Regions from separate parts of the Priestia sp. HNGD-A6 genome, predicted to be linked through region 1. Evidence: riboswitches for the same ligand, from Rfam matches in the RefSeq annotation. Region 1 holds a riboswitch; the other holds the start of a gene.
The links. A riboswitch is a leader RNA that binds a small molecule or an ion and turns the genes downstream of it on or off. The one in region 1 is predicted to bind glycine.
Positions count from the first base shown of each region.

Region 2: linked by a shared signal. The riboswitch ahead of gcvT (glycine cleavage system aminomethyltransferase GcvT) and the one ahead of SCI76_RS12090 (amino acid permease) in region 1 are both predicted to bind glycine.

Region 1 covers NZ_CP138621.1:2,377,260-2,393,829, reverse strand. The annotation lists gene SCI76_RS12105 (fumarate hydratase) at 1-545, shown strand, start outside; gene pdaA (delta-lactam-biosynthetic de-N-acetylase) at 640-1,449, shown strand; gene rlmD (23S rRNA (uracil(1939)-C(5))-methyltransferase RlmD) at 1,612-2,997, shown strand; glycine riboswitch at 3,250-3,330, shown strand; gene SCI76_RS12090 (amino acid permease) at 3,490-4,833, shown strand; gene SCI76_RS12085 (PAS domain-containing sensor histidine kinase) at 5,113-7,254, shown strand; gene SCI76_RS12080 (YfhE family protein) at 7,678-7,794, opposite strand; gene SCI76_RS12075 (GNAT family N-acetyltransferase) at 7,897-8,457, opposite strand; gene SCI76_RS12070 (amidohydrolase) at 8,713-9,840, opposite strand; gene SCI76_RS12065 (TIGR01777 family oxidoreductase) at 9,901-10,803, opposite strand; gene recX (recombination regulator RecX) at 10,901-11,710, shown strand; gene SCI76_RS12055 (SDR family oxidoreductase) at 11,819-12,472, opposite strand; gene SCI76_RS12050 (YfhH family protein) at 12,555-12,869, shown strand; gene SCI76_RS12045 (small, acid-soluble spore protein K) at 12,954-13,109, opposite strand; gene SCI76_RS12040 (YfhJ family protein) at 13,245-13,514, shown strand; gene SCI76_RS12035 (metal-dependent hydrolase) at 13,578-14,558, opposite strand; gene mutY (A/G-specific adenine glycosylase) at 14,801-15,895, shown strand; gene SCI76_RS12025 (hypothetical protein) at 15,930-16,154, opposite strand; gene fabL (enoyl-[acyl-carrier-protein] reductase FabL) at 16,271-16,570, shown strand, end outside.
Region 2 covers NZ_CP138621.1:3,537,037-3,553,606, forward strand. The annotation lists gene comGA (competence type IV pilus ATPase ComGA) at 1-308, shown strand, start outside; gene comGB (competence type IV pilus assembly protein ComGB) at 299-1,345, shown strand; gene comGC (competence type IV pilus major pilin ComGC) at 1,360-1,671, shown strand; gene comGD (competence type IV pilus minor pilin ComGD) at 1,658-2,095, shown strand; gene SCI76_RS18085 (type II secretion system protein) at 2,079-2,417, shown strand; gene comGF (competence type IV pilus minor pilin ComGF) at 2,414-2,851, shown strand; gene comGG (competence type IV pilus minor pilin ComGG) at 2,841-3,215, shown strand; gene SCI76_RS18100 (YqzE family protein) at 3,259-3,444, shown strand; gene SCI76_RS18105 (YqhG family protein) at 3,468-4,292, opposite strand; gene SCI76_RS18110 (DEAD/DEAH box helicase) at 4,279-5,952, opposite strand; glycine riboswitch at 6,133-6,225, shown strand; gene gcvT (glycine cleavage system aminomethyltransferase GcvT) at 6,438-7,538, shown strand; gene gcvPA (aminomethyl-transferring glycine dehydrogenase subunit GcvPA) at 7,559-8,905, shown strand; gene gcvPB (aminomethyl-transferring glycine dehydrogenase subunit GcvPB) at 8,898-10,376, shown strand; gene SCI76_RS18130 (rhodanese-like domain-containing protein) at 10,421-10,804, opposite strand; gene SCI76_RS18135 (biotin/lipoate A/B protein ligase family protein) at 11,035-11,868, shown strand; gene SCI76_RS18140 (vitamin B12-dependent ribonucleotide reductase) at 12,181-14,739, shown strand; gene mntR (transcriptional regulator MntR) at 15,026-15,457, shown strand; gene SCI76_RS18150 (patatin-like phospholipase family protein) at 15,560-16,441, shown strand; gene SCI76_RS18155 (SA1362 family protein) at 16,472-16,570, opposite strand, start outside.

The DNA.
Region 1 (16,570 bases):
AAATTCGTGAATTAAAAGTTGGTGACGTAGTGCGCATCAACGGTATGATCTACACAGGACGCGACGCTATTCATAAACATTTAACAGACCACGATGCGCCAATTGATTTAAATGGACAAATCATTTATCACTGTGGCCCGGTTATGTTAAAAGACGAAGATGAAAAATGGCACGTAACCGCTGCAGGACCAACAACAAGTATCCGTGAAGAACCTTACCAAGGAGATATTATGAAGAAATTTGGTATCCGCGCGGTTATCGGTAAAGGCGGTATGGGTCCTAAAACGCTTGCTGCTCTTCAAGAGCACGGGGGCGTATACTTAAATGCTATCGGCGGAGCTGCGCAGTACTATGCTGATTGTATCAAGAGCGTAGAAGGCGTTGATTTGATGCAGTTCGGTATTCCTGAAGCAATGTGGCATTTAAAAGTAGAAGGTTTTACAGCTGTAGTGACGATGGATTCACACGGAAACAGCTTGCATGCAGATGTAGACAAGTCTTCATTTGAAAAGCTTGAGCAATTTAAAGAACCGGTATTTAAATAAACATACTTCGGGAACGTATGGTAAAAAGTAACGTTCATGAACGAGAAAATTGAGTGGATACTAAGCGTAAAATGACTTCCGAAAGGAGCTTCTTATGCGCCGGTTCACCTTTTTTCTCGTTTTTTTATTCGTGATGTCAACAGGCATAGCATCTGTTGAAGCACAAATGTATCCAAACACTCCGATCAGCTGGGGATTTCAAAAAAGTAAAAATCACAAGCCTGCATCCGCAGGTACAGCTTATGAACACATTCTTGCTAAGTATGATGCGTTTTACCTCGGCGATACAACTAAAAAAAACATTTATTTAACGTTTGATAACGGTTATGAAAATGGCTATACACCGCAGGTATTAGACGTGCTCAAAAAAAGAAAGGTTCCTGCGACGTTTTTTGTAACAGGACACTATTTAAAAGAAGAGCCTAAGCTAATTAAGCGAATGGTAAAAGAAGGGCATATTGTCGGCAATCATTCATGGCATCACCCTGACTTAACTCAAGTGGATGATGCACGTTTTAAAGAAGAGCTGCAAAAAGTAAAAGATGAATACAAGAATATTACCGGTCGTGATGAAATGAAGTATCTCCGCTCACCTAGAGGTGTATTTAGCGAACGAACGCTAGCTCTTTCAAAGCAAGAAGGCTATACGAATGTATTTTGGTCACTAGCATTTGTTGACTGGAAAGTGAATGAACAAAAAGGCTGGCGCTACTCATACGACAATATGATGACTCAAATACATCCAGGTGCGATCATGCTTCTGCATACCGTTTCAAAGGATAACGCAGATGCGTTAGATCAAGCGATTGTGGATTTAAAAAAGCAGGGCTATACGTTTAAAAGCATTGATGATTTAATGAACGAACGTAAACAATTGAAGAAAAGTCCTTCTAAAACGAAATAAAGATAAAAACCGACGGGAATATTTCTTCTGTCGGTTTTTTGCTGTTGAAGTGTTATAATATGCGTTGATGTCTTTTTTAAAGCGATACGGTCCAATAGGTTTTAAGCAGCTAAAGACCGTTAATAACTATATAAAGAATTTAAACTAATCGGAGTTGGTCTCATGAATAAACCAAAAACTGAAATGAAAGTTCAAAAAGGACAAACGTTTCCGTTGACGATAAAAAGACTCGGTATTAATGGAGAAGGCGTAGGCTATTTTAAGCGCCAAGTCGTCTTTGTACCGGGAGCATTACCGAATGAAGAAGTGGTTGTAGAAGCAACAAATGTTCAGCATAAGTTTGCCGAAGGGAAAATCAAGCGAATTCGCAAAAAATCTCCTCATCGCGTAGAAGCACCCTGTCCGATTTACGACCAGTGCGGAGGCTGCCAGCTTCAGCACTTATCTTATGAAGGTCAGCTAGAATCCAAGCGAGATATTGTTCTGCAAGCGTTCGAACGTCACAGTTCATTAAAAAAAGTAGAGGAAAAAACTCGCCAAACGATTGGTATGGAAGATCCGTGGCGCTACCGTAATAAATCTCAGTTTCAAGTCGGCGTGGACAAACAAAAAGTCATTGCGGGTTTGTATGGACTGAATTCTCACCGCTTGATTGATATTGAAAACTGTCCCATTCAGCATAAAGCTACAAATCACGTGACAAAAGAAATAAAACAAATTTTACAAGACCTTCAAATTCCTATCTACAATGAGCGTAAACGCCGTGGAATTGTGCGTACCATTGTATCTCGAGTAGGGTTTGAAACGGGTGAAGTTCAAATTGTCTTGATTACAGCTAAAAAAGAAATTCCGAAAAAAGAGCTGCTGATGAAAGAAATTCAGCGCCGCCTGCCGGAAGTGAAATCACTCGTACAAAACGTAAACGGTCAAAAAACATCGCTTATTTTTGGAGACGAAACGTTTACACTTGCTGGAAAGTCGGTGATTCAAGAAACGTTAGGTGATATCTCATTCGAACTTTCAGCGCGTGCATTTTTCCAGCTGAATCCTCTCCAAACGGTGAAGCTATATGAAGAAGTAAAAAAAGCAGCTGCGCTAACAGGCAGTGAAAAAATCGTAGATGCTTACTGCGGAGTAGGGACAATTGGCTTATGGCTTGCTAAAGATGTCAAAGAAATTCGCGGAATGGACACGATTGAAGAATCCATTGTAGACGCGCGAAAAAATGCCAAAGATCATGGATTTGAACATGCCACGTATGTAACAGGTCCGGCTGAAAAATGGATGCCGCAGTGGGTAAAAGAAGGCTGGAAGCCAGACGTTATCGTCGTTGACCCGCCGCGAACAGGCTGTGATGACAAGCTTCTAAAAACAATTTTACAAGTAAAGCCAAAGAAAGTGGTTTACGTATCTTGTAATCCATCCACATTAGCCAAAGATGTGCAGCAGCTGTCGAAGGCTTATAACGTTGATTACATTCAGCCTGTTGATATGTTCCCTCATACAGCGCATGTGGAGAATGTAGTGAGTTTGACGTTAAAGAAATGAATAGAAAAAGAGTAAAAGAGCAGATTTGATTCTGCTCTTTTTTCTTTGTAATAAGGAGGTCTTTATCACAAGTAAAGGAACAAGGTTTTTATGTAGTATCATATTTCAAATAAGGAAAATAAATGAAACTAATTTCTCCTATTGACAAAGCATCCATCTGGTATTAGAATAAACAACTATTCGACAGTCATTATCTTGATTGAAAAATTTAATACGTAGAAAGCTATGATTGCTATGGATCACACTATAGCAGGAGCAGCTTCTGGAGAGATCGCGATAGTTTCGCGACGCCGAAGGGTTCACAATCTCAGGCAAAAGGACAGAAGAGTACCGGATATTTATTTGGCATGTTACTAATTGGTAGCATGTACCATAATATTTGTTATTCTTATGACCATGAGATTGGAGCGCATCCAATCTCTTTTTTTATTGGGCTTTATTTTGTAGTCCGCACGATCGCATCAAAGGTTTTATTGTTAGGAGGAGTTAGAGTTGGAACAACGAGAATTAAAGAGGGATTTATCCAATCGTCATGTTCAGCTAATCGCGATTGGAGGAACCATTGGGACGGGATTATTTTTAGGTTCTGGTAAAGCCATACAGCTTGCAGGTCCCTCTATCATCTTTGCTTATTTAATTGTGGGTATTTCGCTTTTCTTTGTGATGAGAGCGCTAGGAGAACTACTGCTGTCTAAAGCAGGTTATCAATCGTTAACAGATATTGCTGAAGAGTATCTTGGACCATGGGCTTCATTTGTCACAGGGTGGACGTACTGGTTTTGCTGGATCATGACAGCTATGGCTGATGTGATTGCCGTTGGCGTATATGTGAAATATTGGTTCAATATTCCTCAGTGGATTCCTGCACTTATTTGTGTAATCATTTTATTAGGACTTAACTTATTAACCGTAAAATTATTTGGAGAATTAGAGTTTTGGTTTGCTTTAATAAAGGTTATTACGATTCTTGCGTTAATTGTTATTGGCGTTATTTTACTGGTAATCGGATTTAAAACAGATGCAGGATCCGTTACGGTTCAAAATCTTTGGAGTCATGGAGGACTGTTTCCAAACGGTGTTTCAGGTTTCTTACTTTCATTCCAAATGGTTATTTTCGCATACGTCGGGGTTGAATTGGTAGGGGTATCGGCAGCGGAAACATCAAATCCCCAAAAAAATATTCCATCGGCCATTAATAAAATTCCGCTGCGAATCTTATTTTTCTATGTTGGAGCGCTTATCGTCCTTTTATTTATTAACCCGTGGATGGAATTGAATGCAGCAGAAAGCCCATTTGTTAAAACCTTTAGTTTAGTCGGAATTCCGCTTGCTGCTGGAATTATTAATTTTGTTGTATTAACTTCAGCCGCTTCTGCTTGTAATAGCGGAATGTTTTCAACAAGCCGTATCTTATATAACTTAAGTAAAAATGACCAAGGGCCATCTACGTTTGCAAAACTGAACAAAAACCACGTACCAAGCAACGGATTGTTTGTATCTACGCTGGTTATCTCGGCGGGAGCTTTGTTAAGCAAACTGATACCAGATCAAGCTTTTGGCATCGTAACAACCATCAGCGCTATTTGTTTCATTTGGGTGTGGAGTATCATTTTGATTTGCCATCTAAGATATAAAAAAACACGTCCACAGCTACATGCAGCATCAACATTCAAAGCACCGTTAACACCATTTATAAACTATGTTGTGCTAGCGTTGTTTGCAGTGATTCTTATTATTATGCTGTTTTCTGATGCGACGCGCCCAGCCTTATTGTTGACACCCGTTTGGTTTATTCTCTTATTTGGTTTTTACGGGGCTAGAAGGAAGAAGAAATAGTAAATGGGTGACCTCATCATTTCGTGATGGGGTCTTTTTATTGGAAGATAAATAATTGATTTCTACTGTATGAAGAAAATGCAGTAAGCAAAGTTTATATAAGAACCCTAAAAAAGTTTTAGCAGAAAATACAGTGAAAAAGCTCATAGTTTTCTGATAGTAATGTAGAACCAAATGCTTTTCTTCTATGTCTAAAGGTGGAATTCTATCATTTACATGGAAAAGTTTTCATTTTGCAGTACAATGGAGGTAGACTTCATTGAATTAAGGTGAACAAACATGAAATGGTTTAAATCTCATACGTTTTGGAAAATCTTCACGATTAATGTGCTTCTTATTTGTACCGTACTGACGCTAATGTTTATAGTTTCAAGAGTGATGCTGCCTAATATTTCTCAAGATCAATATCGACAGGTAACTGATAAAACCGTCAAGAGAATGAAAGAGCAAATTAACATCGTTATTAAAGATATTTGGAGCTTGGGCGACGAGGTACAGCAAGATCCTATTTTTTTATCAGATGATGAACAAGAGATAGACAAAGAACTGCAGAAAATAGTTAATATTTCACCGTATATCGATAGCGGAACCATTTTTAATACAAAAGGGTATGTGGAGCATTATTACCCAGATGATTTAAAGAGTATGAAGCACGTGAACTTAAGTAAAAGAAAATATTTTCAAGAAGCGCTGCGAACTAAAAAAATATATTTAAGCGATGTCGTTTCAGCAGACACAAAGCATTACATTGTGGTGATGGCAATTCCTATTTTGGATGAGCAGCAAAATGTAAAAAAAGTTATAAATTTAGCGCTGCGCATTGAAGAAAATAAAAGCTTTCAATCCATTTTTCAAACGTTCGATATAGGAGAGAACGGCTATACGTTTATTGTAGACCGCAATGGTAGAATTATTTCACACCCTGAGAAACAGAGAATCGGTGAAAATGCCAGGGAAAATGAAATCGTTCAGGAAACGATGAATCATAAATCAGGATATCAGCGCGTTGTGAACACCGAAGGTAAGTACTTCTTTGCGTCATTTGAATATATTCCTGTTTTGGATTGGGGAATTGTCGCTGAATTACCCGTTGAAGAAATTTACAGGCCTTATGAAACGTTTGAAAAAACGCTTTGGACCGTTTCAGGTATTACAATTTTACTGCTTTCTTTTTTTACTGCGTTATATGCAAGGCAAATTGTGAATCCTATTCGTAAACTATATGAATTGGCGGGACAAGTAGCGCGCGGGAATTTTAATCAAAAAATTCCGGAACGAGAAATTGAGCGGGGGGAAATCGGTACTTTATCTAAACAGTTTAATGAAATGATTAGCTATATACGCCATTCTAAAGCAAATTTACAGCAAAAAGAAAATCAGCTGCAGGAACAAAAAACGTTTTTAAGACAAGTCATTGACATTAATCCAAGCTATATTTATGCCATTAATCAAAAAAGGGAGTTCATTCTTGTTAATGAATCTTTTGCGATGCTGCTAGGTGAAAAATCTGATGACTTGATTGGACAACCAATTGATAAATATCAATTCAACCTTCAATCAGATCTTTTATATAAAGGGACGTTTTCAAACTGTACGCAAAAAGGGATGGTATTAGAAGAACAGTTTAAAGATTCGAAAGGAAACCGGCGCTGGGTCGAAACAGCAAAACTTCCTATTATGAATGAAAAACAGGAAGTGATTCAAATGCTGTGCGTATCGACAGATATTACGGAGCGTAAAAAAGCAGAAGAGAAGCTTAGAACTTCTGAGAAGCTTGCCGTTGTAGGAGAACTTGCAGCTGGAGTTGCTCACGAGATCAAAAATCCTTTGACTTCTTTAAAAGGTTTTGTTCACTTATTAAAAGAACAAAATCCCAAAGATGCTTTGTATATAGATATCATGGAAACTGAATTAGAACGAATGAATGGAATCGTAGAAGAATTTTTGATGTTAGGAAAACCTCAGGTTATGAATGTTGAACCCTTGAATATGCAAGCGCTTGTTCAAGAAGTGTGCTCGCTTCTTGAACCTGAAGCAGTAGAAAAAAAGGTAGCTTTCATATTTGAAAGGGATGAGCAATTACCGCAGGTATATGGAGATAAAAATCAGTTAAAACAAGTATTTATTAATATTATTAAAAACTCTATCGAAGCAATGCCTGAAGGAGGGGGCATTCATATTACGATTAAAGCAAAAGAAAACCACCTTTGGCTGCAGCTTGCTGATGAAGGGCAAGGTATTCCTCCTGAACGGTTAGCGAAGATAGGTGAGCCTTTTTATAGTACAAAAGAAAAAGGTACAGGTTTAGGGCTGATGGTTAGCTATCGGATTATTAAAGCTCATCATGCGCAGATGACATTTTCTAGTCAGTTAAATCAAGGAACAAGTGTGGATATATTGTTTCCAATCATAAAAAAGTAGGGGAAGTTCCCCTACTTTTTATTATTATACTTATAATATATCAAAAGCTTTCATGCTACTAAAACAAACGAAAGCGCTAAAGAAGATATCCACAGGTTAACAAGAAGTTAACTGCTGAATTGTATAGGATATTCACAACTTTATCCACATTATTCACATTTTTTCAGAAAATTTACATAAAAATTACCCACTGTCATTTCAAGTTATGAAAGCGGTAATATACATATCCGATAAAGTTATGCACATTATCCACATAATTGTGGGTAAACTTTGTGGATATAGTAGATTATTAAAAAAACGTAAATCATACGCATGAAATCTTCGTGTTATTATCTTTACATAATATAAAACGTCCTTCCGATACACAGTGTACAGAAAGGACGTTGGGATGATCAAGCGTTGGATAGAGATGTTTTGCCTCACTTATTTTTTCGTGTAGCCGCCTGCACGATCCGCTTTTTTAAACTCGCGGCCGTAATAGATTTCTTGAGCGCTACTTAACGTATTTTTTGCGTTTTCTTTTCGTTTCTTTTCAGACATAAAAAAACCTCCAATTAACGTTTTTCGATCATGCTACTTATTTTTTCCAGAATCTCTCGTTTTTAATCATAAAAAAAAGCTCTCCGTGTAACGGAGAGACTCTTACGCTTCTTTAAGCTGGTGATCTTCTTGAACGTCTTGTTCGTGACGCAGGTAGTATAATGTATACAAGTCTTTTGGAATTTCGTATAAATCATATACGTCTTCATGTTGATTAATTTCATCGTATAAAGCTTTGTGTGTTTCATTTGCAAGTACTGCATAAGGCAGTTTTTCGGCAGCCTTAATAGACCTGATATTGATTTTACGAATTCGCATAAAAATTCGCTCTATATTTAACTCAAAGAACAGTTCATTAAAGAACGCTTCTTTTGCAATTTGATTATATCCTTTTCCATGAAACGGTTTGCCAAGCCAAGTGCCTAAAAAACCGGCTTGATCCTGTACATCAAATAAATTAATGGTGCCGATAGGGTTACCCCATTCATCTAAAATCGTGCGAGAAATAATTTCTCCATGATCTTCTGCTTCCATCGTTTGTTTAGTCACAAATAAAAATTCTTCATAGGAATGGGCTTTATGACGAACAAAAGGGAAGACATCAGGATGTACCATGAGTTCGTATAGAGATTGACAGTCATTTAGGTCACGTTTTTTTAACATAACTTTTCCCTCCTGATCGAGGGTATATACAGACTCCAATCAAGTCCCCACCCTCGAAATTTTTTAATAATTAAAAAAATTTCGGGGTGGGAATCGAACCCACTAGAACCAGTTACCTGGTGGCGCACCATTTGCCTTCCCATTACAAGTCAACAAACATAAAAAGTCAACGTGTGATGTTTATGCTTTTGTGAAATTCACATGCTTCTAAACGTATCATACTAAAAAAAATAAAAAAAGAAAATAGGTAAAATGTTAATTTTTTTTAAATAATATTTTACCATCTATCATGGTGAAAATAGGCTTTGCTAAGTAGTGAAAGGGATGATGGCTCCATAGCACTAAATCAGCGTCTTTTCCTGCTTCGATACTGCCGATTCGATGATCAATACGGAGATTCCGAGCAGCAGTAATCGTGATGCCTTCTAATGCTTTTTGCTCTTCGAGTCCTTCACGTACGGCAATGGATGCGCAAATATTTAAATACTGAATAGGCGTATAAGGATGGTCCGTTGTAATGGAAACTTCTACTCCTTCATTGCAAAGAGCTTGATAGGTTTTCCACGTTTTATTCTTAAGTTCAACCTTTGAGCGGCGTGTTAAAGTTGGACCTACGCTCACTTTTAAATTTCTTCCACCCAGCTCTTTAGCAATTAAATGGCCTTCTGTACAGTGCTCAATACGGACGTCTAAATGAAATTCATCTGCTAAGCGAAGAGCTGATAGAATATCATCGGCTCTATGAGCATGAATCCGAACTGGAATTTCTCTATTCAGTGCTTGAGTGAGAGGTTTGATGCGCAAATCATCTTTGTTGTCACTGCTTGCTGCGTGATAAAAGGCTTCTCGCAGCATCCCCATAATACCCATTCGCGTAATCGATTCTTTATTGCCGTGGCTGTGAATTCGTTTTGGATTTTCTCCTAGCGCAATCTTAAGTCCAGCTGTCTCTTGAATTAACATTTGAGAAATGCTTGTTCCAGCTGTTTTAATAACGGAAGTTGTGCCTCCAATCACATTTGCACTTCCTGGCATAATGTGTACAGACGTAATACCCGCTTCAATGGCATCTTTAAACCCAGGATCTAAAGGATGTACACTGTCAAAAGCTCGGATATGTGGAGTCATAGGTTCAATGGTTTCGTTAGCATCATTCCCGGCCCAGCCGGTTCCTTCATCATATAATCCTAGATGTGTATGAACATCAATAAATCCAGGGAATAAATAACGCTGTTTGCAGTCAATGACTTCTACTCGAAGAGGTGGCTGCAAGTTTGGCCCAATTAAAACAATTTTTCCATCTTGAATGAGCACATCACTATTATAAATAGGTTTTGACGTAATAGGATAGAGCGTTGCATTTTTCAAGAGAATGGTTTTCATAAAGTTACTCCTATCTATCGGCAGCTTAGTCACCTGTTTTAGGGAAATAACAGAAAATAACTAGAGTAAATCTCGCAATGCATCTTCTAATACAGTATATGTAAAAATGTAATTCTGTTGAATCAATTTTTCAGGTAAAACGCGCTGTCCCTTTAAAATAATCATACTCATTTCTCCCATCAGCAGCTGAAGGCCAAAGCTAGGTACGGGCATCCAATGAGGACGATTCAACACTTTTCCAATCGTCTTTCCAAACTCTTTCATTTGAACGGGATTTGGGGCAGTGACGTTAACAGCTCCCTCTATTTGTTCGGTATGAATACAATAATCAATGATCTTCACGACGTCTTGAAGATGCACCCAAGACATCCACTGTTCTCCGGAACCGACTGTTCCTCCTGCAAATAATTTATAAGGAAGGGCCGTAGAAGGAAGTGCTCCACCATCTTTTCCTAATATAACGCCGAATCTTGTTAAGACAGTACGAATATTGAGTTCCATCACTTTTAGCGCTTCATTTTCCCACTTTTTTACCGTTTCAGCCAAAAAGTCTGTCCCGATCGATGGAGAAGCTTCTGTGAACGTTTCTTTCGTTGATGTCCCGTAATAACCAACGGCGCTTGCATTTACATAAAGTGACGGTTTTTCGGGTAAAGAAGCCATAATGCGAAGAATTTCTTGAGTAGAAGAAAGGCGACTTTCCACGATGGCTTTTTTGCGTTCGTCCGTCCAGCGGCCGCTGTTAAGTGAAACGCCAGCTAAATTGATAAAAATGTCTGCTCCTTCTACATGCTCTTCAGGTTGGCTGTTTTCTTGCATCCACTCTACATATTTAAGTTTCGGATCTCTTGCAGCTTTATCTGCATTGCGTGTTAAAATATATACATAATGTTTTTGTGTTAAAAAATGTTTTGTTAAAGCTTTACCTACGAATCCAGTTCCTCCAGCAATAACAATTTTCATACGAACTTCCTCCTTTATTGAGATAAATAAAAATGTGTATGATACGTTTGGCGGTTCTTCAGCCATCAATTTAATAAGAAATATGAGGTGAAGGTTAATGCCTGTTGTCACAAAGATCACAACGCAAAAGAATAGCGGTGAACGTTATAATGTGTATTTAGATTACGGTAAAGGTGAAGAGTTTGGTTTTGGTGTTGACGAAAATGTCCTCATCAAATATGACTTAAAAAAAGGTCGTGAGCTTGATGAATTTGAATTAACGGAAATTCAGTATGCAGATGATGAGAAAAAAGCTTATAATTTAGCGATCATTTACTTATCTTATCGAATGCGCTCTGAAAAAGAGGTACATGATTATTTAAAGAAAAAAGAAATTAACTCTACTATTATTCAACAAGTTATTCAGAAACTAGTCAGCCACCGTTATTTAAATGATGAAGAGTTTGCCAAAGCATTTGTGTTAACTCAGATGAACACGACATCAAAAGGACCAAATGTGATTCAAAGAGAATTAAAAGAAAAGGGGATTTCTGATTCCATTATTACCCTTAGTTTATGTGAATACCCTGAAGAACAGCAAATTCAAACTGCTGTAAAATTAATTGAAAAGTTAAAAGGGAAATATAAAAAATTATCTCAAGTAATGATGAAACAAAAAATGGAACAAGCATTGGCAGTGAAGGGCTATTCGTTTTCTGTTATTCAAGAAGCATTTCAGCGAACGGATACAGAAAAAGAAAGCGATGAGGTTTGGGAAGCTCTGCAATATCAAGGAATGAAAGCTCATCGTCGTTTTTCAAAGTATGAAGGCTGGGAATATCAGCAAAAAATGAAGCAGGCTCTTTATAGAAAAGGATTTTCCATTGAACAAATTCAATCATTTCTAGATTCTATTGAAGAGGAATAGAGCCAGGAAAAAAGTATGTTAGTTGAAGGAAGATCCGAACGATGAATCGAGATTCTTGATAGAGAATCCAACTCGTTCGGATTTTTTTATTGTGATGCTTCAATCTTTTTAAAACAAAATATCTTCTGAGTCATTCTGCTGTTTATAAATAATCTCAGCGATTTCTGAAGCTGAGCGCAAGCGGCTTTTATCTTTAATGTGGTTGTTGTGATCCCAAAAAGGAGTATTCATGCCTCCCATATAAGCTGCCGTCACATGAAGGTTGGTATCTTGGTACTCCACTTTTAAACTTTCTGTAAATCCCCTTACGCCAAATTTACTTGCCACATAGACGCTTTCATTGGCTTTCCCTCGAAGTCCTGCAGTTGAAATGATATTCATAACTTTAGGTTCAGGTCTCGTCAAGAGATGAGGCATAAGCGCTTGCGTTAAAAAAATAGTTCCTTTTACATTTGTATCGATGACTTCATCGATTGCTTGTTTTGTATAATCTGTCAAAGGACCAAAATGTCCAATGCCTGCGTTGTTGATAAGGATATCTACTGAATGCTGCATCAGCAGTTTTTCTACAGATTTTCCTACTTCTTCATACTGTGTAATATCTACAGACATCGTATATACGTTTTCTCCTAGCTCATGCTGCGCCTCAGTTAATTTCTGTTGATTGCGTCCAGCTAGAATGACGTTGCAGTCTTTTGCGTAAAGTTTTGCGAGTTCTTTTCCAAGACCCGTCGCACCGCCTGTGATTAGCACTGTTTTCATTCCCAAAACTCCCTTTTCATAGTCTCCCTTTAGTTATACCTTTTGTTATAATAAAATGAAAGCAAACAAGGGGGAAAACAGCATGTCTGAAAAACGTTACAGTGATATGACGACGTATGAACTTCAACAAGAAATTGGGTCTCTTCAAGAAAAAGCACGAAAAGCTGAACAGCTTGGCATGGTCAATGAGTATGCAGTATTAGAAAGAAAAGTAACAATGGCTAGATCGTACTTATTGGATCCTGAAACGTTTCAAGCAGGGGAAGTATATGAAATTCAAGGAGATCCGGGTTCATATTTTAAAATTGATTATATGAACGGAGTTTTTGCATGGGGGTTTAGACTTGGCTCACCGCAAAACGAAGAGGCATTGCCTATTTCCATGTTGAAAAAATAAAGGGACGAACAAGCAGCACGAAGTGTGCTGCTTGTTTGATATCTATATTCGCTTTACTTTTAAACAAATAAGCAAAGCAAGCGGTTATTCTTCGCGCTCATTAGAAGCATGCATACGTTCTTGCGGATGCGTATTGATCGTTCCATTTGCACGTTTTGAAGCGTATTCTGCTTTTGCTCGAGGTTCGCCTTCAAACTTAGTATGATGTTGGTTTGTAAAATCTTTTGCTTTATTGCGCATCGATACCTCTCCTTTTACAACAGAAAGCGTTGCGGTTATGATATAGTACATGAGGGAGTGAATAACTCCGCATTTATAGTGTAAGTTAAAAGTGCAAACATACTCATAAAGAATTTTGGTAATCGAGGTGTTCTTATGAACGATATATTCGAAAGATTAACGAATCAGCTATTAAGCAAAAATAGTTCGCTTTCATACGCTCAAGCCCGTACATGGGTCGAACTTTTCTGGGAAGATTTTGAGTCATCTTACGCAAAAGCAGGATATGATTATAAAGGGAAAGAAGCGACGGAAAAGGTTGTTACGATGTACATCAACAGCTACGGTGACAAACTTCATGAAATCGCGGTTAAAAACCCTAAATATCAGCATTTATTAAATAACGATGACTATTTAAAACATTAAATAAAAACGAACCGTCTTCTCAAGACGGTTCGTTTTTGGGTTTCATATTTGTTCTTGTTATGATTAGTGCGGGAGGTAATCAAGCTTTTTACGCAATTTTTTCTCACTGAAAATCCAACCAGTGTACGAACAAATAATATTTAAATCGTAATCAAGCTGGACCACGGCTACAAATGGATAGTAGTCTTTGCTGCGGTAGCGTAAATCAATAAAGCGCACTTCAATGTGGTCGTTATATTCGTCCAGTTCCCACCTATAAATAGGTGAAAAGGAAAGAAAAGCAGATAAATTTTCATCTTTTTTCGCTACTTCAATTACGGCCGATTCAGGAATTGGAACTTTATCAAACGTATCATAAATAAAAATTTCTTCTCCGATTGCTCTTCCTACATGAAAGTACTTTTCGGTCGTCACGGCTAAGTGCCAGTGAGTGAAACGCAGCGTAGGAGAGATATTGAGCTTGATAACATCAGGAAACTGTTTTCGAAGCTTCTTGGCGATTTGGTGGCGCATATAAAAGCGCAGTCCATAGTAAAACGCCAATAACACATATAGCGTAATGAATGTTGGTCCTGGCTCTGCTCCAATAAACCAGATTAAAATTGCGAGCACGTGGGCTGAGAAAATCACGTAATCAAACGTGTTGATTACGCCAAGCGCAATCCATTTATTTGTGAAAGGCCGTAAAGCCTGCGTGCCATAAGCGTTAAAGATATCAACAAAAACGTGAATAATGACGCCTGCAAAGGTCCACATCCATAGGTGCAGCAAGTTAGCTCCTGGCAGCAGAAGCGAAAGAATGAGCACGATAAGCAAAGGCCATAAAATAACAGCCGGGATAGAATGTGTAATTCCACGGTGATTGCGGATATACTGTGCATTGTTTCGCAGCTTTAAAACAGTGTCTAAATCAGGTGCTAATGACCCGGCCATTACGCCAATCATCACAGCATCCATTGTGGCTGTATTCGCAGATACAGTGGGGTCTAATGTTGCAAGGCCGCCCAGAGCGATTCCCATTGCAATGTGTGTACCAGTATCCAGAGCGAACTCCTCCTTTGTAAGATGATGACGATCTTAGATTATTCTAATTCAGCATGAAAGCTTGATTTAAAGCAAAAAATCTCATTTTATTATTAACGCAGCAAATCGGCTGTTTTTATTCATTATTTGAACAATTCATTTTACTATTCATATTTGTAGTTGTTATAAGGTTATCATAAAGTTACTAAGATTCAAAAAGCAACACATTGTATATGTATAGTTAATACCTCGGAGGCTATGACGTGAAACAAAGTAAAGATATTGTACAAAATTTTGATATTCAAGCATTTCAAAATGACTTAATCTCTTGGTTTGAGCAGGAACAGCGCATTTTACCTTGGCGTCAAGATCAGGACCCTTATAAGGTGTGGGTATCTGAAATTATGCTTCAACAAACGAGAGTAGATACGGTCATTCCTTATTTTAATAATTTTATTAGCAAATTTCCCACTATCAAAGACTTAGCTTATGCGAATGAAGATGATGTGTTAAAAGCGTGGGAAGGATTAGGCTATTATTCTCGTGCCCGTAATTTGCAAAATGCGGTTCGAGAAGTTCACGAACAATACGGGGGAGAAGTTCCAAATACGCCAGCAGAAATCTCCAAACTAAAAGGAGTGGGTCCTTATACAACAGGGGCCATTTTAAGTATTGCATACGGAGTGCCGCAGCCTGCTGTAGATGGAAATGTCATGCGTGTGCTATCGCGCATTTTATCCGTTTGGGATGATATTGCAAAACCAAAAACAAGAAAGTTGTTTGAAGAAATCGTGCATGAAATTATTTCAACAGATAATCCTTCCTATTTCAATCAAGGTATGATGGAACTTGGTGCCATTGTCTGTACACCAACTTCTCCTTCCTGTTTGTTATGTCCAGTTCGCGAACACTGCCGCGCTTTTGAAGAAGGAGTGCAGAATGAGCTTCCCGTTAAATCAAAGAAAAAAGCGCCGCGTGCTCTTCAGCTTGCTGCAGCGGTGATTAAAGACGGTGAAGGAAATTATCTAATTCATAAACGTCCAAGCAAAGGACTTTTAGCTAATCTATGGGAATTTCCAAATATAGAAGTAGATCTTAGTATAGCGCCAGATCATCAGCAGCTTCAGGCATTTATTCAAAACGAGTACGGAGCTGATATTAAAATTCATGCGCCGTTTACCACAATTCAGCACGTGTTTTCTCATATCGTCTGGAACATCACAGTATATGAAGCAGAGCTTGCAAGTGATATCAGTGCATTAAAAAATTTGAAAGTAGTTTCTGAAAAAGACTTAGAACAATATGCATTTCCGGTTTCCCATCAAAAAATCTTAAAAGAATATTTGCTTGTTAAATAAAAGAAGCGTGGATAAACTCCGCGCTTCTTTTTATTTAATCATATGATACGTGCGTGCCGTGTGTATAATCTGCTTCGTGGTGCTGTAACCCGCCTCGTGCTTCAATTTCTTTAATAATTTGCTGATGAATACTTTGTCCTTCAGCATTTAAATACGGCGTCATTTGCTGTAAAGAGTGATGGAAAAACGCAAGCTCGCTGTCTTTCCACTCGCTTTTAGAAATCATTGAAAGAGCCGTCATGTCTCGACCTACATACATTCTATTCACCTCGTTCATTTTATCAAGTTTTATCTATTTTCCCTATATTACTTGTTTCTTATGCGATAAAATCAGTACAATGTAAAGATAATATGATACATAAGGGAGATGACATCATGTCACAAAAGGTAGCACTAGTTACGGGAAGCAGCAGAGGTATTGGTAAAGAGATTGCCTTACGTCTTGCTAAAGAAGGATACGATATTGTATTAAACTATGCACGAAGCAAAAGTGCAGCGCAGGAAGTAGCCGAAGAAATCAAAGCATTAGGCAGAGAAGCATTAGTTGTTAAAGCAAACGTAGGAAAAGTAGAGAAAATTAAAGAAATGTTTGAGCAAATTGATGACGCATTCGGTCGCTTAGACGTATTTGTAAGTAATGCAGCTTCAGGAGTTTTACGTCCTATTATGGAATTA
Region 2 (16,570 bases), 1.2 Mb from region 1:
ACAGGCTGCTTGAGTTTGGCGTTAGCTTTCAAGAAATGGAGCAGACTCTTGTAGCAGTAGCTGCACAGCGTCTTGTAGAAATTCGCTGTCCGCTGTGTTCGGGAAAATGCCACCCTGCTTGTAAAAAAATGAGGAAGCATCGTCAGTCCAGTATATACGAATTGCTTTATGGCAAGGAGCTTAGCGCAGTGATGAGAGAAGTGAAAGGAGAAAATGCGGATTATGATTATAAGACGCTCCGAGATGTTATTCTAAAAGGAATCGCGCTAGGCTATTTATATCCGCATTCGCTAGACGGATGGGGGTAAAGACAAATAGACAAAAAAGGTGGTCTCTCGCTCAGCAAGCAAAAATTCTTAAGCAGGTCTCCAAGCTCTTAGAAAAAGGCTACACTCTTTCTCAAGCTCTTTCATTTTTGACGTTTCAAGTATCTAACAAAGAAAAAACGGATATTGAAAAATGTCTTGAGCAGTTAAAACGAGGAGAATCTTTGCACGATGCTTTTGTTAAACTTCAGTTTCACCGTGATATTTTAAGCTATTTATATTTTGCGGAACAGCATGGAAACCTTCAATTTGCTTTAAAAGAAAGTAGCTCAATGATTGAAGAAAAAGTAAGGCATCGTAAAAAATTTCAAAAGCTTGTTCAATATCCCGTATTGCTACTTCTGTTTATTCTTTCCATTTTATTTGTTTTAAGTACGGTTTTACTTCCGCAGTTTGAAGCTCTGTACTTATCCTTTGGAAACAAGCAGTCTTCGTTTATCCTCTTATTTATGCAGGCGATGTCGTTCTTTCCTTTTGTGTTACCTGCAGTCATCAGTATGCCAATCATCCTTTATTTGTTTTATGTAATTTACATTAAAAAATTGCCTCCAGTAGTTCAAATGCAGCTTTTTATGAGAGTTCCCGTTATCCGAACGTTCACACGACTATTTAACTCCTACTTTTTTTCTGTTCATATGAGCAATTTATTAAACGGTGGTTTATCTATTTATGAATGTTTTGCTCTTTTTCAAAAGCAGGAGCATCATCCGTTCTTTCAAGTGGAAGCTTTTGCTTTTACAGATCAACTTTCCTCAGGAATGCGATTAGATCATATCGTTTCAGCTAAATCTCATTATGAAAAAGACTTGGCTCATGTTATTGTGCATGGCCAGCAGAACGGTGAGCTTTCTCAAGAGCTGTATGATTACAGTCTATTTATGATGGAAAGAATGGAACAATTTATTTTTCGTATTTTAAAATATGTACAGCCGCTTACATTTTTGTTCATCGGAATGGTCATTCTGCTTATGTATATGTCCGTTATGCTTCCGATGTTAGAAGTGATGTCGAGCTTGTAGAAGGGTGAAAGAATATGATTCTAAAAAGTAATAAAGGGTTTACCCTTATTGAAATGTTAATCGTTATGCTCGTTATTACCGTGCTTTTGCTCATTATGATTCCAAATGTATTAAAGCATAATACGGTTATTAACAACAAAGGCTGCTCAGCTCTTGTCAAAACCGTAGAGGCTGAGGTACAAGTATATGAGCTTGAAAACGGCGAAAAACCAAGTCTAGAAGAGCTTGAAGCAGGAGGCTACTTAAAAGAAGGCACCGTGTGTCCAAATGGTCAAGCTATTCAAATTGACGGTACCGGAAAGGTTACGGCTAGTGGTTCTTCTTAAGCAAAAAGGATTTACCCTCATTGAGATGCTGATGGTTTTATTTATTGTGCAAGTGATGATGTTTTCCATTATCGTAACCATTCGGCCGCTTGTGGAATATTACAAAATCACATTATTCTTGCGACAGCTGCAAAGCGACACGTTTTATGTGCAGCAGACAGCCATGAATCGAGAATCTCCAATTAAAATTAACTTTGCACCGAAGGGAACAGAATATATTGTTTCTGATTCTCGTGCCGTTCTTTATAAGCGCGCCTATGACTCCACCATTCATATCACGTTTGGAAGCGGCAATTCCACGATACAATACAACAAAAACGGCAATATTTCTCAAGCAAAGACCATTTTTATCAGCAGTCAAAAGTTTAAATACAAAGTTACTTTTCAAATAGGTAGAGGGCGTTTTTATGTGGACAAGATGTAAGGGTCAGCAGGGCTATACCTTGTTAGAAATGCTTGTTTCATTTAGCATGCTTTTACTCCTAACCGGTACAATTATTCCTTTGTATGTTCAGATGAGGGAAGAAGAAAAGAAGCAATATGTTTCGTATCAAGCTGATGCTATCTTACACGAAGAACTATTGAAATATAAATATGAAACAGGATATAAACGGCGAGAAAAAATCGTAAAAGAAAACGTTGTGTTTTATCTGAAGTGGAACGGAGAAATTGCTCAAAAGCTTTGTGTAGAATGGACAGATTCCGCTGATAAAATGAAAAAGAAGTGTGATGTGATGTTGAAGTGAAAAGTGAAAAAGGCTTTACGCTTGTAGAGATGTTAGTCAGTTTTGGTCTTTTTTTGATCATTGTTTCATTTTTCCCCATTATCATTCCGCTAGCTAAGCAAACATATAATCCAGACTTTAGTATGAATGAAATGGAGTGGGAAATTTTTGTGAATCAACTTGCTATGGAATATCGAGAAGCAAAAGAAGTGAGAATTCATGCGACTACGCTTACGTTGAAAATGGAAAATAATCAGATCATCACTTATGAACGATACGAAGACAAGATAAGAAGACGAGTGGATGAAAGCGGTCATGAAGTTGTGCTGCAGCATATTAAGAATATCATGTATGAACAGCAAAAAGAAAGGCTGCTGATTCGTTCAACAGATGGTGTTAACAAAGTTAGAGAAGAAACCATTACGACGTTTTTGATGCTTGCTTATGAAACATAATGAGCAAGGGTTTATTCTCCCGGTTGTGTTGGCATTTTGTGCGCTTTTTCTTCTGTTAGTAGCTCAGCAAACTACTTATTTTGTGACGAAAAGTTCATTTTATCAAGAAGTAGAGCAGAAAAATCGTCTGCAGCATCTTTTAGAAAACGCGGTTGTACATGTAAAAAAAGAAATAAAAGAACATAATAAATCTCCATCTGCACCCTTAGTGTTAGAAACGGGTACGGTTTCATACGACGTAGTAAGTGAAGATGAACAGATGATTATCCTAAAAATAAAGTGTCAAACACTGCAAGGAAGAGCATTGACAGAAACCGCATATATTCAAAAAAAGGACCAACACATTGTGAAGTGGACGGATTAAGTCTCTTTCCCTCCGGATATAATAGTGCTGAGGAGATGATTATATGAAAACGAATGATTATGTAAAATATATGACTCAGCAATTTGTACAATATATGGATCAGCCAAAAGAAGAGAGGAAAACGAAAAAGATTCAAAAAAAAGAAGAGCGAGCACCTTTTGCGAACAGATGGTTTGGAATGATTCCGCTGTCGTTTATGCTGTGGTACCGCAAGAAAAAAGAAAGATGAGCATATCATATGCTCATCTTTTTTTAACCGGCTTGTGTTTTATTAAATTGACGTGACATCGTTTCGGGCGATATGTAAAATAAGCCACCGTTTATAAACTTAAATAAGATGGTCGGTTCGTACAGCTCTTGAAGCGCTGTTTTTTCGGTCATATATATTTCTGGCAGCTCTTCTGCTGTTTCGTAAAAATGATCAAGAAGCGCTAAGTCTTCGTACCATCTTTCCTGCGCTTTTTCTGCCCATTCAGTCGGTTGAGTTTTAACGTAGTCAGTCACGTATGATGTGAGTCGTGCAATCGCACTTTTCGGTTTAATAAAAGGTGAAAGAGTAAAGCAATAGTCCGAGATTTTAGATGACAAATTTTGATTAATGATTAATTCATGAAATGATTCAACGATTTGTCCATTGATTAAATTAATGCCAAGCGACAAGAGCTCGTCTTTTTTACGATCACATTTGTACGAGACTTTAATATTTAACGCAAGCCAAGGATGTAAAGGCTGATTTGTTGGCTGAGCTGATGAAACTTGTTCATACAAGTGAATAAACCCGCCTAGCTTTTGAGTAGAAGCGAAAATTTGATGCAGCCTAGGTGAGCCAAAATGAATTCGTTCTCCTTGAACAGAATCGTCTTCAAACGCGGGGTCTGTAATGAAAGTGAGTGAAGCAGGATTTGCTTCTCCGCCTGTCTTTTCAACATAATGCCAATAAAATGGACGATTCATCAACTCTTTGTCAAGTTCGATTGTTAATTGAACCGTTAGATAAGAGGGTGTTTCTGTGACAATAGAACAATTATTAGCTAGAAAGTAACGCTTTAAAAATTGATGAATGTCAGTTTGCTGCATGCTGATCCTCCTCGCTGTCTTCGTATTGAATAATAGACGTCAAGTTCTCCATTTTGATTTTTATTTCTCCTTCACTCCGTGAATGAAATAAAATATCTTGAATATGCTCTTCGATATTTTTTAAATCAAGCTTTGTTAAAATATCATCTAACTCTCCAACAACTCGTTCAAAAAGGTTTATTTTTTCGTATAACAATTTTAAAATATGTTCTTCGACCGTATGTTGAATGGCTAAATTGTAAATGTGAACATCATGTTTTTGACCTAAACGATGGACCCTTCCAATTCGCTGTTCTAGACGCATTGGATTCCACGGTAGATCATAGTTAATGATATGATGACAAAACTGAAGGTTGATTCCTTCTCCGCCCGCTTCAGTGGCAATAAATACTTGCGCGTGGCTTTCAAAAAGCTGCTTCATCCAGTCTTTTTTACCTCGCTTAAATCCGCCTCTAAACGGTACAGAGGTAATTCCATGCTGTTTTAAATACCACTGTAAATACAGTTGAGTTGCTCTGTACTCAGTGAAAATAATGACTTTGTCATCAATTTTTTGAACGAGCTCTAGCACTTTTTCTGCTTTTGCATTTTGCGGCACTTGCTGAAGTAGTTGCATTAACGGAGTAATCATATGTTCCGTTAATGCGCTGTTTTGATCTTCCTGACGTTCCAGCATGTTTTTTAATGTCATATACACCGCTTCACGGCTGCTGCAGGCCTCTCGCTGCAGGGTTAAAATTGAAAAAGCACTTGAAGGGTGCAGTCCGTTTCCTTTAAAAGACGTAATCGCATCGTATAGCTCGCGTTCTTTCGGTGAAAATTCAACAGGAATGGTTTGAACAATTCGCTTCGTCCATTCGATACCCGTATCATGGCGGCGATTTCGAATCATAACTTTGTTAACAAGCTCTTTTAAGTGCTCATCGTTTTGCAAAGAGCGTTTTTTAGCAGAAAATAATTCTTCGAAATAGTCTTTATTGCCGAGATGGCCAGGCTTTAAAAGAGAGACTAAGTTGAAAATTTCTTCAATTCGATTTTGAATCGGTGTTGCGGTTAGCAACAGACAAAATTTCTTTTTCAGGCTTTGAACAAATTCATAGTTTTTTGTTTTGTTGTTTTTAAGTTTATGAGCTTCATCAATGATGATGAGGTCGTAGTCTTGTTCTAGCACAATTTCTCGATGAGGAGACCGTTTTGCTGTATCAATTGAAGACACAACGATGTCACACTGATCCCACACATATGATTTTCTTTGAGGGACCGCGGGAATATAAAATTTTTGATTCAATTCCATAGCCCACTGTGAAACAAGCGAAGCTGGAACTAAAATGAGAACTTTTCTAACAAGCCCGCGAATCATATATTCCTTCAAAATTAACCCTGCTTCAATCGTTTTTCCTAGTCCTACTTCATCTGCTAAAATGGCTTTCCCATTCATTGTTTCGACTACTTGTTTGGCTACTTCGAGCTGATGAGGAAGCGGCGTTAAATCGGCTAGATGTTTTGGGCTTTGTAGCCCTTCAAATTCTGAGATAAGCGTTTGGTCTTCTATTTCATAGGCAAGTTTATACAAATCCCATGCAGACCAAGGGCCGTCTTGCTCCAATTTAGTTGAGAAGGCTGCTTCCCATGTTTCATCGATGTTTAATTTCACTTTCATGATAAAAATGCTCCTTTGTAAAAAATTTTTATTGAACAAATGATAAGAATCAGGTAGGATAAAAATATATTTAGAAAATTTGAAAAAGAAAATAGATTAGCACTTTACAAATGATTGTGTGAATAAAGATAGATACATCTTTCAGTAGTATGCCCAACTTTATCAACTTTATAGAAGCGAATGACGACACGGGGAGAGACTACTTGAATGTAGCGCCGAAGGAGCAAGCAATAAAATTGTGAATCTCTCAGGCAAAAAGACTCTTGTTTGACGCAGCTCTGGAGAGTGTCTATGCGTTTATAGACCACCCACGAGGCAAACCTATTCGTTTATAGGTAAACTTTCAGGTGAAAAGGACAGAGACTTCCTACTAAATACAGTAGGGGGTTTTCTGTCCTTTTTTGTTTGGATACATAGTGATCCCCACACTATTTGAAAACTCCCCGTTATGAAAAGTTTCACGTGAAAAAGAGGAGGACATAAATATGACAACAGAATTACACAAAACGCCGCTTTATGATATCTATCAAAAATATGGTGCCAAAACAATTGATTTTGGAGGATGGGCTCTTCCCGTTCAATTTTCTTCTATTAAAGAAGAGCATGAAGCTGTACGTACAAAGGCAGGTCTTTTTGATGTCTCTCATATGGGAGAAATTCTTGTAACAGGAGCTGATAGCTTAGCTTTTCTTCAGCACACGATGACAAATGACGTTTCTATCCTTCTAGATGGAAAAGCACAGTATACAGCTATGTGTTATGAAGACGGAGGCACGGTAGATGATTTGCTGATTTATAAAAAAGCAGATCAAGAGTATTTGCTGGTCGTAAACGCTGCTAATATTCAAAAAGACTATGAGTGGCTTGTGTCTCACAAACAAGGAGATGTAACGCTCGTTAATCAATCTGATGAAACTGCGCAGCTAGCATTACAAGGTCCTTTAGCAGAAAAAGTTTTACAAACGTTAACGAATAAAAATTTAGCTTCATTAAAGCCATTTACATTTGCTGATGATGTAGAAGTAGCGAATGTAAAAGCTCTCGTTTCACGTACTGGATATACCGGAGAAGATGGTTTTGAAATTTATTGTTCTTCAGCTGACGCCTCTCACTTGTGGACGGCTATTTTAGAAGCAGGAAGTGAGGACGGTGTGTTGCCTTGCGGACTAGGCGCTCGCGATACGCTTCGTTTTGAAGCTACTTTGGCTTTATATGGCCAAGAGCTTTCAAAAGATATTACGCCAATTGAAGCTCGAATTGGATTTGCAGTAAAAACGAACAAAGACAGCTTTATTGGAAAAGAAGTGTTAAAAGAACAGCGTGAAAGCGGGGCACCTCGTAAGCTGGTAGGAATTGAAATGATTGATAAAGGTATACCAAGACACGGTTACGAAGTATTTGCAGATGAAGAACAAATTGGATTTGTGACAACAGGTACACAGTCACCGACATTAAAGAAAAACATCGGTTTAGCGCTATTATCAGCAGAGTATACAGAGCTTGGTCAAGAAGTGGAAGTGCAGGTTCGGAAAAAACGCTTAAAAGCAAAAGTGGTTTCAACACCTTTTTATAAACGTTCAAAGTAAGCTTTGGGGAGGAATTTAACATGTTACATCGCTATTTACCAATGACAGAACAAGATCAGCAGCAAATGTTAGCAGCAATTGGTGTTTCATCCGTTGATGATTTATTTTCAGATATTCCGCAGCGCGTTCGTTTTCAAGGAGAATACAATATTAAAAAAGCGGCTTCAGAGCCTCAGCTGTTAAAAGAATTAAATAATATGGCTGCAAAAAATGCTCATTTGAAAGAATATTCTTCTTTTTTAGGAGCGGGAGTTTATGATCATTACATGCCGGTTATTGTTGACCATGTTATTTCTCGTTCGGAATTTTATACTGCCTATACTCCGTATCAGCCAGAAATTTCTCAAGGAGAACTTCAGGCCATCTTTGAATTTCAAACAATGATTTGTGAGTTAACGGGGATGGACGTGGCCAATTCTTCTATGTATGACGGAGGAACTGCTTTAGCAGAAGCCGCTATGCTCAGTGCGGGTCAAACGAAAAAGAAAAAAGTACTTGTCTCTGCGGCCGTTCACCCTGAGTCAAAAGATGTGTTAAAAACGTATGCGAAGGGTCAATATATTGAAGTGGTAGAAATCCCTGCAGCAGACGGCGTAACAGATATGATTGCATTAGAAAAAGAGATGGGAAGTGACGTGGCAGCTGTTATTGTCCAGTATCCAAATTTCTACGGACAAATCGAGCCGTTAAAAGAAATTGAAGAAATTACTCATCAAGAAAAATGTATGTTTGTGGTTTCAAGCAATCCTTTATCATTAGGTTTACTTACGCCTCCTGGAGAATTTGGAGCTGATATTGTCATTGGAGATGCACAGCCATTTGGTATTCCAAGTCAATTTGGAGGCCCGCACTGCGGATACTTTGCAACTACGTCTAAGCTTATGCGAAAAATCCCAGGACGATTAGTAGGGCAAACGGTCGATGAAAACGGTAAGCGAGGGTTTGTTTTAACCCTTCAAGCGCGTGAGCAGCATATACGCCGCGATAAAGCGACGTCTAACATTTGTTCAAATCAAGCGTTAAATGCTTTAGCAGCATCAGTTGCCATGACAGCTTTAGGCAAGCAAGGTGTAAAAGAAATGGCGCTGCAAAACTTATCAAAAACGCATTATGCATATGAAGCGTTAAAGGCAAAAGGGGTAAATGTAGCATTTGAAGGACCGTTTTTTAACGAACTAGTCGTGAAGCTTCCTGTTTCGGTAACAGAAGCAAACAATCATTTATTAGCATCAAAAATAATTGGCGGTTATGATCTTAGCCGTGATAACCAAGCGCTTGAAAATCACATGCTGCTTGCTTTTACAGAACTCCGTACAAAAGAGGAAATTGACCAACTTGTAAATGAATTGGGGGATCTTCATGCTTAATCAAAATCAATCACTTATTTTTGAAAGCAGTAAAGAAGGGCGAATCGGCTATTCATTGCCGGAGTTAGATGTTCCGCAAGTAAATGCTGAAGAGCTGCTTGGAAAAGCGTATGTCCGTACCGAAGCTCCTGAGCTTCCTGAAGTATCAGAACTCGATATTATGCGTCATTACACTGCGCTTTCAAAACGAAATCACGGAGTGGACTCAGGGTTTTATCCGCTTGGTTCATGTACGATGAAATATAATCCAAAAGTGAATGAACAAGCAGCACGCATTGCTGGGTTAGCGCATATTCATCCGCTTCAAGATGAGCAAACGGTTCAAGGTGCTCTCGAACTTTTATATGATTTACAAGAGCATTTAACAGAAATTACGGGAATGGATGAAGTAACACTTCAGCCAGCAGCGGGTGCTCATGGCGAGTGGACCGGGCTTATGATGATTCGTGCCTATCATGAAGCAAATGGTGAGACGCAGCGAACAAAAGTCATTGTTCCAGACTCAGCTCACGGAACGAACCCTGCTTCGGCAACAGTTGCGGGATTTGAAACGGTAACGGTAAAATCAAATGAACATGGTTTAGTGGACTTAGAGGATTTACGCCGCGTAGTGGGAGAAGATACAGCCGCTTTAATGTTAACAAACCCAAATACGCTAGGGTTATTTGAAGAAGATATTTTAGAAATGGCTGAAATTGTTCACGCAGCAGGTGGAAAACTTTATTATGATGGTGCAAATTTAAACGCAGTATTAAGCAAAGCTCGTCCTGGAGATATGGGATTTGACGTTGTTCATTTAAATCTTCATAAAACCTTTACAGGTCCTCATGGAGGCGGCGGTCCTGGTTCTGGTCCGGTAGGGGTAAAAGCAGATTTAATTCCGTATCTGCCTAAACCAGTGCTTGTGAAAACAGAACAAGGCTATCACTTTGACTATAACCGTCCTCAGTCAATTGGACGCGTAAAGCCGTTTTACGGCAACTTCGGTATCAACGTTCGCGCTTATACGTATATTCGTTCAATGGGTCCAGACGGCTTAAAAGCCGTAACGGAAAACGCTGTGCTAAATGCCAACTATATGATGCGTCGTTTAGCAGAACACTATGAGCTGCCGTTTGACCGTCACTGTAAGCACGAATTTGTTTTATCAGGAAAACGTCAGAAAAAGCTTGGTGTGCGCACATTGGATATCGCGAAACGACTGCTTGATTTTGGCTATCATCCGCCGACTATCTACTTCCCTCTTATCGTAGAAGAGTGCATGATGATCGAACCAACGGAAACGGAGTCGAAAGAAACGCTAGATGCGTTTATCGATGCGATGATTCAAATTGCAAAAGAAGCAGAAGAGACGCCTGAACTCGTACAGGAAGCTCCGCATACAACGGTTGTGAAGCGCCTTGACGAAACGCTGGCAGCGAGAAAACCAGTTCTTCGCTATCAGAAAGAACAGGCTGTTCAAAACGTCTAACAAAAAACCTCGCCCAAAGGCGAGGTTTTTCTATATACATACCATTATTTTTTCTTTTTTACTTTACCGTTCCACATTTTGAAGCCGCCTTTTAAATCATAGATTTCTTTAACACCGTGGCGACGAAGCATTTGTGCTGCACGTCCTGTGCGCATTCCGCTTTGACAATAGATGTACACAGGCTGATCCGGACGAAATTCTTTAATGCGCATACGGAACTGTGAAAGAGGAATATTTCGTGCGCCTAAAATATGTCCGTTTTCGAATTCATTCGGTTCGCGAATATCAACTAGCTGTGCCTTGCGGTAGCCGCTGCGGAATTCTTCTTCAGTTAACGTTTTCATAATGCGACGTTGGATAAAGAACATAACGACAGAGTATATGATGATTACTCCAAGTAAAATGAGTACTGCTGTAATTGGTGACATGCTGATTCTTCCTTTCTTCGACAAAATCCATACTCTTATTATATAAGTGAATGAAATTAGAAGTAAAGCGATTTTGCCTTGAATCTAGCGGATTTCTTCCCCAAAATGAAAAAACTACCACATTTGAATTCGCAGTTTTATGTTGCTCTTTGCTTTTCCTTAGCTCAATCTTTTGGTAGACTAAAAAACGGATTTATTTTTTATATTACATATAGCTGAGGATGAGGTATATGAAAGCAAAGTGGAGATTTATTGATTCCAACAACCGTTCGCCTTATTACAATATGGCGTTAGATGAAGCGTTATTAGAATGGCATAGTAAAGGGGAAATTCCACCTACGATTCGTTTTTACGGATGGAACCCTCCAACGCTGTCGATCGGTTATTTTCAAAAAGCTGAAAAAGAAATTAACTTTGATAAAGTAAAAGAATTAGGATTAGGCTTTGTGAGACGTCCAACGGGCGGCAGGGGCGTGCTTCATGATGAAGAGCTTACTTACAGCGTCATTGTATCTGAAGAGTATCCTAATATGCCTAAGACAGTTACAGAAGCATACCGCGTGATCTCAGAAGGTTTACTGGAAGGTTTTCGTTCGTTAGGGCTCGAGGCTTATTTTGCTATTCCTCGTTCAGAAGAAGAAAAAAATAGCTTAAAAAACCCTCGTTCATCTGTATGTTTTGACGCTCCTTCTTGGTATGAACTAGTTGTAGAGGGCCGCAAAATTGCTGGAAGTGCTCAGACTAGACAAAAGGGAGTTATCCTCCAGCACGGCTCTATCCTGTTAGAGATTGATGAAGATAAATTATTCAGCGTGTTTAATTACCCAAATGACCGCGTGAAAGAAAGAATGCAGCGCGCATTTCGTTCTAAAGCGGTAGCGATCAATGCAATTGCGGGCCGCAAAATCTCTATTGAAGAAGCAAAAGAAGCGTTTTATAAAGGATTTGCTTCTGCTCTTGATATCGATTTAGAACCGTATACACTATCTGAAGAAGAGGAAGCATATGTAGAAGAACTAGCGCGCACAAAGTACGGATCGGATGAATGGAACTTTAAGCGCTAAACGAATGCGGATGGTAAATAGATAAAAGTGCAACTTCTTATAAGTTGCACTTTTTATTGGAATTTTTAGAAACAATGCTTGGCTAATAGAATACATAGGGAAGAAAAGTCAAACACTTTTTTTACGAAAAAAAAAATATTTCACTTGACACCCTTCTATATGTAGATGTTTGGAGAAGTGTCAAATACTATATATTGAATTCGTCCAAGCCGTGTGGTAAGTTATTGATAGTTGATTGAAAAACTCTATTTCCTTTAAAAGGAAATAGAGTTAATAAATTTATAGATGTTCGATAGGTAAGGAGTTGTGAGAATGACTGTTTTGTTAAATCAAAAAGTGAATATGAATGTTGAAAAGCTCAATTCAGATATTGAACGCTTTCCGCAAGTACATCCGATTACACCGGATATGAAGTTAACTCATAAAGGTGTTTCAAGATTGGTAATGTTAGACCGCTATGCGTTTAAAGATACGGAAAAATTAACGTTATCAGAAGGAGATTTTGTTGTTCTAACTGTAAAGGAAGACCCAAAATTTCCAGCACGAGGACTTGGCTATGTGGAAAGCATTAATTTTGAGCAAAAAACCGCTGTTGTCAAGGTAGAAGATGAGTTTAGAGGAGCTTTATCACCTGAAGAAGCAGAAAATGGGTTAATTACTCGTTCTTTAGATGTCATTGAAAAACCTCTAGAGGCCTTCTATGAGCAAATTGCAAAACGTAATGCAACAGGCTTAGCTTCTGTGGAAAAAACAGAAGAAAAGCGCAAAGAGTGGTTTGAAAAGTTCTATCAAGAGCTTGTTCAGCTAAACTTTGTACCCGCTGGCCGCGTTCTTTACGGTGCAGGTGCTGACACGGACGTAACTTACTTTAACTGTTACGTAATGCCTTATGTAAAAGATTCACGCGAAGGTATTTCAGAACACCGCAAACAAGTAATGGAAATCATGAGCCGCGGAGGCGGTGTTGGAACCAATGGTTCAACTCTTCGCCCGCGCAACACGCTGGCTCGCGGTGTAAACGGCAAATCATCTGGTTCGGTTTCATGGTTGGATGATATTGCTAAACTGACGCATCTTGTTGAGCAGGGTGGGTCACGTCGTGGGGCTCAAATGATCATGCTTGCCGACTGGCATCCTGACATTGTAGAGTTTATTATTTCTAAAATGCAAAACCCTCGCATTTTACGTTTCTTAATTGAAAACACAAATGACGAAATGATTAAAAAGCACGCTCAAGATAAATTGAAGTTCACGCCGCTAACAGAGTCTGAAGAAGCAATGTACCAAGGAATCATTAACTATAAACAAATTCCTGGTCTTGGTGGGTTCAGTGAAAAAATCATTAAAGATGCAGAAGAAAAGCTGCAAACAGGCGGAACGTACAGCGTTCATAACTCAGAGTTTTTAACAGGAGCAAACATTTCTGTATGCTTAACAAAAGATTTTATGGATGCTGTTGAAAACGACGGTGAATACGAACTTCGCTTCCCAGACGTAGAAAGCTATTCAAAAGAAGAAATGGCTAACTACAATGAAAACTGGCACGAAGTAGGCGACGTGCGCGAGTGGGCAAAACAAGGAAACAAAGTTCGTACGTACCGTACTATCCGTGCAAAAGAGCTATGGAACTTAATTAATATTTGTGCAACGTACTCAGCTGAACCAGGCATTTTCTTCTTCGACAATGCCAATGACATGACAAATGCTCAAGCATATGGTCAGCACGTTGTTGCAACGAATCCATGTGGTGAACAACCACTTGCACCATTCTCTGTTTGTAACTTAGCTGCTGTTAACTTAGCGCAAATGGCAGATAAAGAAACAAAAACAGTTAACTTTGAAAAGCTACGTCAAACGGTTGAAACGGGCGTTAGAATGCAAGATAACGTTATTGATGCAACTCCTTATTTCTTAGAAGAAAACCAAAAGCAAGCGCTTGGCGAACGCCGCGTTGGTCTTGGTGTAATGGGTCTTCACGATCTTCTTATTTATTGTGAAACAGAATACGGCTCTGACAAAGGCAATGAGTTAGTAGATAAAGTGTTTGAAACAATTGCCACGACGGCTTACCGCGCGTCTGTAGAGCTTGGAAAAGAAAAAGGAAGCTTCCCGTTCTTAGTGGGCGAAACAGATGCTGAAACGGCTTCTTTACGTGAAGCATTCACAAATACAGGCTTCATGAAAAAAATGCCTGAAGATATTCGTGAAAACATTAAAGAGCACGGTATCCGAAACTCTCATTTATTAACAGTAGCGCCAACTGGCAGTACTGGAACAATGGTTGGAGTATCAACGGGTCTTGAACCTTATTTCTCATTCTCATACTTCCGAAGCGGTCGTTTGGGTAAGTTTATTGAAGTGAAAGCTGATATCGTTCAAGAGTATTTAGATCAGCATCCAGAAGCAGATCCAAACAATCTTCCTGAATGGTTCATTTCAGCTATGGAACTTGCACCACAAGCTCACGCGGACGTGCAATGTGTGATTCAGCGCTGGATTGATAGCTCAATTAGTAAAACAGTAAACGCTCCTCGTGGTTACACGGTAGAGCAAGTTCAAAAAGTGTACGAGCGTCTGTATAAAGGCGGAGCAAAAGGCGGTACGGTGTACGTAGACGGAAGCCGTGATGCACAAGTCTTAACGCTAAAAGCAGAAGAAAATACGTTTGATGAAGAAATTGAAGCGCCAAAAGAAGAAACAAAACCACACGTTGTGTTAGTTGATACAATTAATGAAATTCGTTCAACTGATGTAACAATCGGTTCTGAAGTAGGTAATACGTGTCCGGTTTGCCGTCAAGGAACGGTAGAGGAAATGGGCGGATGCAACACATGTACAAACTGTGGTGCACAGCTGAAATGCGGCCTTTAATTTTTAATCATGATTGACTAGTAAAAGCTGACTCAAGTGAGTCGGCTTTTATTATGTATGAAAATGGGGCATAAATAAGAAGCGGGAGAGAACGGTTCTTGTATTTGAATAAGCATTGTAGTATGATTTTAATTGAATGTCTTTTATCCAGTTTTATCTTATGACATCGCTTTATTTACACGTTTTTTTTCACATAGATTATCAAACATGAACACGATATCACTATAAGAAACAGACATTTATGACTTATTATTAGCAATACATAATATTAATTGGGGGAGATTTCATGCCTACACCGAGTATGGAAGATTATATTGAACAAATATATATGCTAATTGAAGATAAAGGATACGCTCGAGTGTCTGATATTGCTGATGCATTGGCGGTTCACCCCTCATCTGTAACAAAGATGGTTCAAAAACTAGACAAAGATGAGTACTTAATTTACGAAAAATATCGAGGCCTTGTTTTAACAGCTAAGGGACAGAAGATTGGAAAACGTCTTGTTTATCGCCACGAGCTCTTAGAGCAGCTATTGCGAATCATTGGCGTGGATGAGAAGAATATTTATGATGACGTAGAAGGAATTGAACATCATTTAAGCTGGAATTCCATTGATCGAATTGGGGACTTGGTTCAATACTTTGAAGAAAATCATAACCGTATTCAAGATCTTCGCAATGTACAGAAACGAAATGAAGAAGAGCAAAAATTATAAGGAAAAAGCAGCGGCCAATAGCGTCACTGCTTTTTTTCTTTTTATCATAACTTGTTGCTGAGTCGACTACAAATGTAGAGTAGGTAGTTTGGAGGAGAGGCTGTGTACGTCGACGGAGTATTTTCAGGTGGCGGTATTAAAGGGCTTGCACTGATTGGTGCGTTACAAGCTCTAGAAGAAAAAGGCTTTATTTTTCGGCGCTTAGCGGGAACGAGTGCGGGTTCCATTATTTGTGCATTTGTAGCAGCTGGTTATACAAGTGAAGAAATCGTTGAAATGATGAATGAAATTGAGTTATCTTCTTTCCTAGATCAAAGAATGTCCTTTTTACCATCGAGCTTGACAAAATGGCTGTTTTTATATTGGAAAATGGGATTATATAAAGGAGAAAGGCTTGAAAAGTGGATTGCTGAGAAGTTGCGGAGCAGAGGAATTCGTACATTTGCTGATTTGCCTGATCAGTCGCTGCGTATTATTGCGTCAGATTTGACCAACAGTACGATGCTTGTTCTTCCAGATGATTTGCCTAAATATCACATTGATCCGAATCGTTTTTCTGTAGCAAGAGCCGTTCGGATGAGCTGCAGCATTCCATATTTTTTTGAGCCGGTTAAATTAAAATCTACTCCAAGCAGTTTAATAGTCGACGGGGGAGTGTTAAGCAACTTTCCAATTTTTTTATTTGATGATGATAAAAGTTTGAAGAAACGACCGGTAATTGGTGTGAAGCTGAGTCCGAAGGACGAAGAGAGAGAACGGAATAAAATTAAAAATGCCGTTGGTTTATTCAGTGCGCTTTTTGAGACGATGAAAGATGCGCACGATGCAAGACATATTTCAAAACGTCACGAGAAAAATATTATCTTTTTACCTGTTAATCAAGTTTTTGCGACAGAATTTACCCTCACAGAAGAACGGAAGGAAGAGCTGATTGCGTTTGGCAAAAAGCGTACAAGGGCATTTTTGAAAAAATGGTGCTATTAAAAAAACAAGGAGGCTTTTCTCCTTGTTTTTTTAAAAGAATGCTCTATTTTTCTTTTTTCCTTTTTTACCTTCGATGACGGTCAAGTGTGAGTTGTTTTTCTTTTTCTTTAGCGGTTTCGTTGATTTGGA